3 regions of the Halomonas sp. A29 genome follow, and region 1 is predicted to be linked to each of the others. Evidence: predicted binding sites of a transcription regulator. Region 1 holds the regulator's gene; each other region holds the start of a gene.
The links. The regulator FNR, encoded in region 1, switches genes on or off when oxygen is low (the NO sensors DNR and NnrR bind a similar motif). The targets are predictions, from matches to a motif close to TTGATNTANATCAA.

Region 1 (2,265 bases):
GCTCTGCTCACGGCTGCGTCGCGGCTCCCTCTACGGCTTCGCCGAGGAGATCGGTGCGACAAAGGTGGCGCTGGGCCATCATCGCGAGGACATTCTCGAGACGCTGTTTCTCAACATGTTCTATGGCGGTAGTCTCAAGGCCATGCCGCCCAAGCTGCTCTCGGATGACGGCAAGAATATCGTCATTCGTCCCCTGGCCTACTGCCGCGAGGCGGATATCGCCGAATTCGCACGGCTGATGGACTTTCCCATCATTCCCTGCAACCTGTGTGGCTCACAGCCCAACATGCAGCGCCAGGTGGTCAAGGAGATGCTTTCCGAATGGGAGCGCAAGCATCCTGGGCGCATTGAAACCATGTTCAAGGCGGTGACCAACGTGGCACCGTCTCAGTTGGCCGACCGTGAGCTGTTCGACTTCGAAGGGCTGGAGTCCAAGCAGGTGCGGATGCGCGAGCGTCGAATCGACGCGCTGGAGCTTTCGCACAATCGCTGAATAGCCGGTTAGTGCCGCCAAACAGAGACCAAACAGAGAGACCCGCTCGGCATTGCCGGGCGGGTCTCTTCGATCGGAGTTGCGAATTATGGGCTCAGTGATCGTCCTGCGCCTGGGCCACCAATGCCTCGAGATTGAGAATGTTCACTTCGCGCCCAGAGACCTCGACCAGCCCTTGCTGCTGGAAGCGCCCCAGGATGCGGCTGACCGTTTCCACGGCCAGGCCCAGGTAGTTGCCGATATCAGCACGCGACATGGAGAGGCGGAAGCTGTAGGGCGAGTAGCCGCGGCGGCGGAAGCGGTCCGACAGGCTGGAGAAGAAGCTGGCCAGGCGCTGATCGGCGGTCTTGCGTGACAGCAGGCGCATCATCTTGCGGTCATCGCGCAGCTCCTTGCTCATGCTGCGGTAGAGCTGGCCTCGTAGCTCGGGCAACTGCTCGGAAAGACTGTCGAGACGATCGAAGGGGATCTCGCACACGGTGGTGGTCTCGAGCGCGATCACGCTGCCGGGATAGATCTCTTCGTCGATGCCATCGAGGCCGACCAGTTCGCTGGGCAGGTAGAAATTGGTGACCTGGTCGTCGCCGGAGCCCTCGGTGGTGACCTGCTTGAGGCTGCCTGAGCGCACGGCAAAGACACTGCTGAAGGCGCTGCCCTGACGGAACAGCGATTCGCCCTTCTTCAAGGGTGAGCGACGCCGGATGATGGCGTCGAACTGCTCCATGTCCTCGAGCTCCAGGGCGAGAGGCAGGCATAGCGAACTCAAGCTGCAGTTCTGGCAGCGGGTTTCATGCAGCAACGAACGCCGCTTGCCGACTGCATTGGCCGCGTTGACCGGCATGCTCCACCTCCTGGATCGTTATCATTGACGCATTATGGAGCATTATTGTAGCCGGTAAAATGCCTCTTGCGACCTTTGGCCGCAGTATGTTTAGAACTTTCTTGCTAGCCCTTTGAGGTCAGACGATGCGTGAGAACTGAGCATCGGGCAGCAGCGGCGAGCGGGCATCGAAGGCCATGGCCAGGTGTCGGATCAGCAGCCGGCCGATGGGGGTTGCAATAATCCGCGGCCCTTCCATGAGCGCGAGCCCGTCGCGCTGGAGGTTCTCCAGCCGTGCCAGGGCATCCGCCAGGTAACGGGGAGCATCGATGCCGAAGGTTTCGCTCAGCTCGGCCATGTCCAGCTCCATGTCGCACATCAGCCGCTCGATGGCATGCTGTCTGACACGGTCGTCGAAGTTCAGCCGGATACCTCTTGCGGTGGGCAAGCGGCTGCCGTCGAGGGCCGCTTCATAGGCGTCAAGGCTGGTGTGGTTCTGGGCATAGGCGTCATCGATGCAGGAGATGGCCGAGACGCCTAGCCCAACCAGGTCGCATTGGGCATGACTGGAATAGCCCTGGAAGTTGCGCTGTAGCGTGCCTTCGCGCTGGGCGATGGCCAGGCTGTCGCTGGTGCGGGCGAAGTGATCCATGCCGATGTGCACGTAGCCCGCCTCGGTCAGCATGGCGATGGTAGTGCGCAGTATCGCCAGTTTCTCCTCGGGCCGAGGCAGGTCTTCGGCGCGAATGTGCCGTTGGGCGGTAAAGCGCTCCGGCATATGAGCATAGTTGAACACCGAAAGGCGCGCCGGTGCCATGGCGATCACTTGTGACAGGGTGGTGGCGAAGCTGTCGCGAGTCTGAAAAGGCAGGCCGTAGATCAGGTCCAGGTTGAGCGAGCGAAAGCCGAGGCGATCGGCTTCGTCGAGCAGGGCCTCGGTGAGAATGCGTGG
Region 2 (2,265 bases), on a different contig from region 1:
TGCTCGTCGCGCAGCTCACAGGTGTCGAAGCCACCCTTGGCGCCGGCCACCACCAGGGCCCCTTCGGTGGGGTCGCCGTGGATGCTCCAACGATCCTCCTCCTGGGCAAGTTCGGCGTCGTTGCACAGTACGCCGACCTTGAGGAAATGGGCCAGGGTCGGATGGTCGTCCAGCGCGATCTCCTCACCGTGCTCGCCGTCCTTCGAACCCTCCGCAGCCAGGTGGAACTTGCCGTCCGGGTCGAAGCCGATGCCTGAGAGACGAAACTCGCCTTCGGGCAGCCAGATCGCCTGGGCCGTCATCTCATTGCGGGTGAGGGTGCCGGTCTTGTCGGAGAAGATGGTGGAGATGGAGCCCAGCGTCTCCACCGCCGGCAGGCGGCGGATGATGGCGTTGCGCTTGGCCATGACCTGGACGCCCAGCGCCAGGGTGATGGTGACGATGGCTGGCAGGCCCTCGGGGATGGCGGCAACGGCCAGGCCCACTGCCGCCATGAACATGGCGCTGATGGGTTGGTCGTGGATGACCACGCCGATCGCGGCGGTAAGGGCGGCGGCGCCCAGGATGAAGATAGCCAGCACGCGACCGGCCTGATCGAGCTGCTGGAGCAGCGGTGTCTTGAGCTTCTCCACGCCACGCAGCATTTCGGAGATACGGCCGATCTCGGTATGGGTGCCGGTTTCCACCACCAGACCCTGGGCCGTGCCCTGGACAACGATGGTACTGGCATAGGCCATGGCAGCGCGATCGCCCAGATCGGCACTCTCGTCGACGGAGTCGGTTTGCTTGTCGACAGGCGTGGACTCGCCGGTCAGTGCCGCTTCCTCGGTGCGCAGGCGCCTGGCCTCGAGCAGGCGTAGGTCGGCGGGAACGCGGTCACCGCTCTCGAGCATGACGATGTCACCGGGCACCAGCTCTTCTGCGGCGAGCGTTCGTCGCCGGCCGTTGCGCAGCACCGCTGCCTGGGGCGAAAGCATGTTGCGGATGCTATCGAGAGCCTGTTCGGCCTTGCCTTCCTGAATGAAGCCGATCAGGGCGATGATGATCACCACCCCGACGATGGCCAGGGCATCCAGGGTATGGCCGAGAGCAAGGCTGGCTACCGCGGCCACCAGCAGGATGATCATCAAGATATTGTTGAACTGTTCGAGCAGCCGCCTCCACCAGGGGCGCCCCTTCTCCTGCTTGAGCCGGTTCGGGCCGTATCGGTCCAGTCGCGAGGTGGCTTCCTCGTCACTGAGCCCATCCTTGTGGCTCTCGAGCTTCTCGAGGGCCTCCTCTGCGGTGAGAGCATGCCAGGCGGTGGGGGAATCGTCGCGGCGTTCGGGCATTTCCTTATCTCCGAAAGCTTGGTGTGAAGCCAGATGTAACATACGTAATGCTGCGCTGCAGTGATCTGGCGCAAGAACGTTGCCCAACTACTTATTTCCTTGGGTCAGGCATCTAGGTGCCATGTCGGGCGATGAGTCTCTGCTCGCCTTGGAACGGGCACGTGTTGGGTCACAGTGTAGAAGCGGCAGCGGGGAAGGAAACTTCGCTGCCAGGGGAGCGTCACCTGGTCGGTTCGATGGCCGCGTATCGGCTATGATGGCGGCCCGTACGAACGGCCCGATTGAAAAGAGTGAGCCATGTCGAACTCCACTACGCCTTTCTGCCCCTGCGGCAGCGGCCTTGTTCTTGCCGACTGCTGTGGTCGGTTCCATGCCGGTGAACCGGCGCCTACGCCCGAGGCACTGATGCGCTCCCGCTATAGCGCCTTTGCCATGGGGCTCGAGGAGTATCTGCGCGATACCTGGCACGAGAGCACCCGCCCCACGACGCTGGATCTGGGCGACGGTACGCGCTGGGTGCGGTTGGAAGTGCTGGATCATGGGCAGGACGGCGATCAGGGCCGCGTACACTTTCGTGCGACCTTTCGCGAGGATAGGCGCTGGGGCGTGCTGGAAGAGAATTCGCGCTTCGTGCGCGAGGCGGGGCGCTGGTATTACCTGGATGGCACGCCCAGCGTCACCCGCCTCAAGCCAGGCCGCAACGACCCTTGCTCCTGTGGCAGCGGGCGCAAGTTCAAGAGCTGCTGCGGCCTGGGATGATCCCAGTCAGATGAGCCCTGGCAGGTGAACTCTGTCAGAGAATCATTGCCGCCAACCAGCCAAAGGCGATCAACGGCACGTTGTAGTGCAGGAAGGTGGGCACCACGGTGTCCCAGATATGGTCGTGCTGGCCATCGGCATTGAGCCCGGCGGTAGGGCCGAGGGTCGAGTCGGA
Region 3 (2,265 bases), on a different contig from region 1:
TGGATGGCCGGCCTCGGCGAGGTCTCCGAGGGCGCCACCACCACCCTGGGCGCCTACGAACGCCGCTGGAAATAGGAGGTTTCATGTCATCCGATTCCCTGCAGCTCGCCCTGGGCCCGGTGCTGTTCTACTGGACCCGCGAGCGCTACGCCGACTTCTATCGCGAAGCCGCCGGCTGGCCGGTGGAGATCGTCACCTTGGGCGAGTCCGTCTGCTCGCGCCGCCGCGACATGAAGCTCGACGACTGGCTCGGCATCGGCCGAGAGCTGACCCAGAGCGGCAAGCAGGTAGTGCTGGCGAGCCAGACGCTGATCGAGTCAGAAGCCGACCTGCGCGACCTGCGCAAGCTGTGCGACAACGGCGAATTCACTATCGAGGCCAACGACCAGAGCGCCCTGCAGCGCCTGGCTGCCGCCCGCCTGCCCTTCGTCGCCGGCGCCGCACTGAACCTCTACAACCCCGCTTCCATCGGCGTGATGGCCCGCGCCGGCATGCGCCGCTGGCAGGCGCCGGTAGAGATGTCGCGCAGCGATCTCACCCGGCTACTCGCCGACAGCAAAGCCGAAGGGCTCGACCAGCCCTGCGAGGTGTTCGCCTACGGCCACCTGCCACTGGCCTGGTCGTCGCGCTGCTTCACCGCCCGGCGCCACCAGAAGCCCAAGGATCGCTGCATGTTCGTGTGCCAGAAGTATCCCGAGGGCCTGGCGCTGCGTTCCCAGGAATCCAAGGAAGTGTTCACCCTCAACGGCATTCAGACGCTTTCCGGCGCCTGCCAGGACCTGCGCCACGAGGTCAGCGACATGGCCGCAATGGGCGTAGCCGTGGCGCGCCTGAGCCCCCGCGCCGAGGGCATGGCCGAGGTGGTCGCCGCCTTCGACGCCGCACGCCGCGGCGAGCTGCCCGCCGCCGACCCACTGGCCCTGGTAGACGCCGAGGTATGCGACGGTTACTGGTTCGGCCGACCGGGTATGGACAACAGCCGGCTGCCCGCCGGCTGAGCCGCCCGCGATGAGCGCCTTTGCGGCCGTGTTCGAGCCCCGCCAATCGGCGGGGTTCATCGTTCCCCACGGATCCAACTGGCCTTTTTCTGACTTGGATCATGTTCTCCCGCTGCCGAAGGCACTAGCCTTCACACACCATATGTTGTGTATAGAAACACCAAACGGCAGCACATATAGGGAGATTACGGTGAACGCCCCCACAAGCCAGGCCGGCCCGCGCCGCATCGACGTCGCCTCGACCGTCAACGAGTACCTCGAACGCGCCGATTGGCGCGTGCACGCCAACGCCAACCAGGGCTACTCCCTGGGCGGGCTGATCCTCAACGTCTCGGGCAAGCTGATCGCCAACTACTGGCTCGACGAGGTCTACCCGGCCGAGGTCGGCGCCGCCCACCGTGAGGGCGACCTGCACATCCACGATCTCGACATGCTGTGCGGCTACTGCGCCGGCTGGTCGCTGCGCCAGTTGCTGATCGAGGGCTTCAACGGCGTGCCCGGGCGCGCCGAGAGCGCACCGCCGCGCCACCTCTCCAGCGCGCTTGGGCAGATGGTCAACTTCCTCGGCACGCTACAGAACGAGTGGGCCGGCGCCCAGGCCTTCAGCTCCTTCGATACCTATCTCGCCCCCTACGTGCGCAAGGACGGCCTCGACTTTGCCGCGGTGAAGCAGGCGATCCAGGAGTTCATCTACAACCTCAACGTGCCGTCGCGCTGGGGCAGCCAGACGCCCTTCACCAATCTCACCTTTGACTGGGTGTGCCCGGCGGACCTGCGCGACCAGGTGCCGATCGTCGGCGGTGAGGAGCAGCCCTTCACCTATGGCGAGCTGCAGGCGGAGATGGACCTGCTCAACCGTGCCTACCTGGAGGTGATGGAGGCCGGCGACCGCCAGGGACGGGTGTTCACCTTCCCCATCCCCACCTACAACATCACCCCGGATTTCGACTGGGAGAGCGACAACGCCGAGCGGCTGTTCGCACTGACCGCCAAGTACGGCCTGCCCTACTTCCAGAACTTCCTCAACTCCGACCTGGAGCCGCACATGGTGCGCTCCATGTGCTGCCGCCTGCAGCTCGACCTCTCCGAGCTGCTCAAGCGCGGCAACGGCCTGTTCGGCAGCGCCGAGCAGACCGGCTCGCTGGGCGTGGTGACGCTCAACTGCGCGCGGCTGGGCTACCGCTTCGCCGGCGACCGGGCGGGCCTGTTCACCGAGCTCGACCGCCTGCTGGCGCTGGGCCGCAACAGCCTGGAGCTCAAGCGCGAG

Region 2: a site for FNR is predicted at 1,392-1,405, ahead of SPH52_RS06145 (cation-translocating P-type ATPase). Genes of this name have one in related genera too.
Region 3: a site for FNR is predicted at 1,088-1,101, ahead of SPH52_RS19305 (ribonucleoside triphosphate reductase). Genes of this name have one in related genera too.

What each region holds. Positions count from the first base shown of each region.
Region 1 covers NZ_JAXQPR010000001.1:86,738-89,002, reverse strand. The annotation lists gene ttcA (tRNA 2-thiocytidine(32) synthetase TtcA) at 1-493, shown strand, start outside; gene fnr (fumarate/nitrate reduction transcriptional regulator Fnr) at 588-1,334, opposite strand; gene hemN (oxygen-independent coproporphyrinogen III oxidase) at 1,453-2,265, opposite strand, start outside.
Region 2 covers NZ_JAXQPR010000003.1:18,685-20,949, forward strand. The annotation lists gene SPH52_RS06145 (cation-translocating P-type ATPase) at 1-1,331, opposite strand, end outside; gene SPH52_RS06150 (YchJ family protein) at 1,629-2,090, shown strand; gene SPH52_RS06155 (Na+/H+ antiporter family protein) at 2,125-2,265, opposite strand, start outside.
Region 3 covers NZ_JAXQPR010000011.1:77,598-79,862, reverse strand. The annotation lists gene SPH52_RS19315 (peptidase U32 family protein) at 1-75, shown strand, start outside; gene SPH52_RS19310 (U32 family peptidase) at 84-998, shown strand; gene SPH52_RS19305 (ribonucleoside triphosphate reductase) at 1,189-2,265, shown strand, end outside.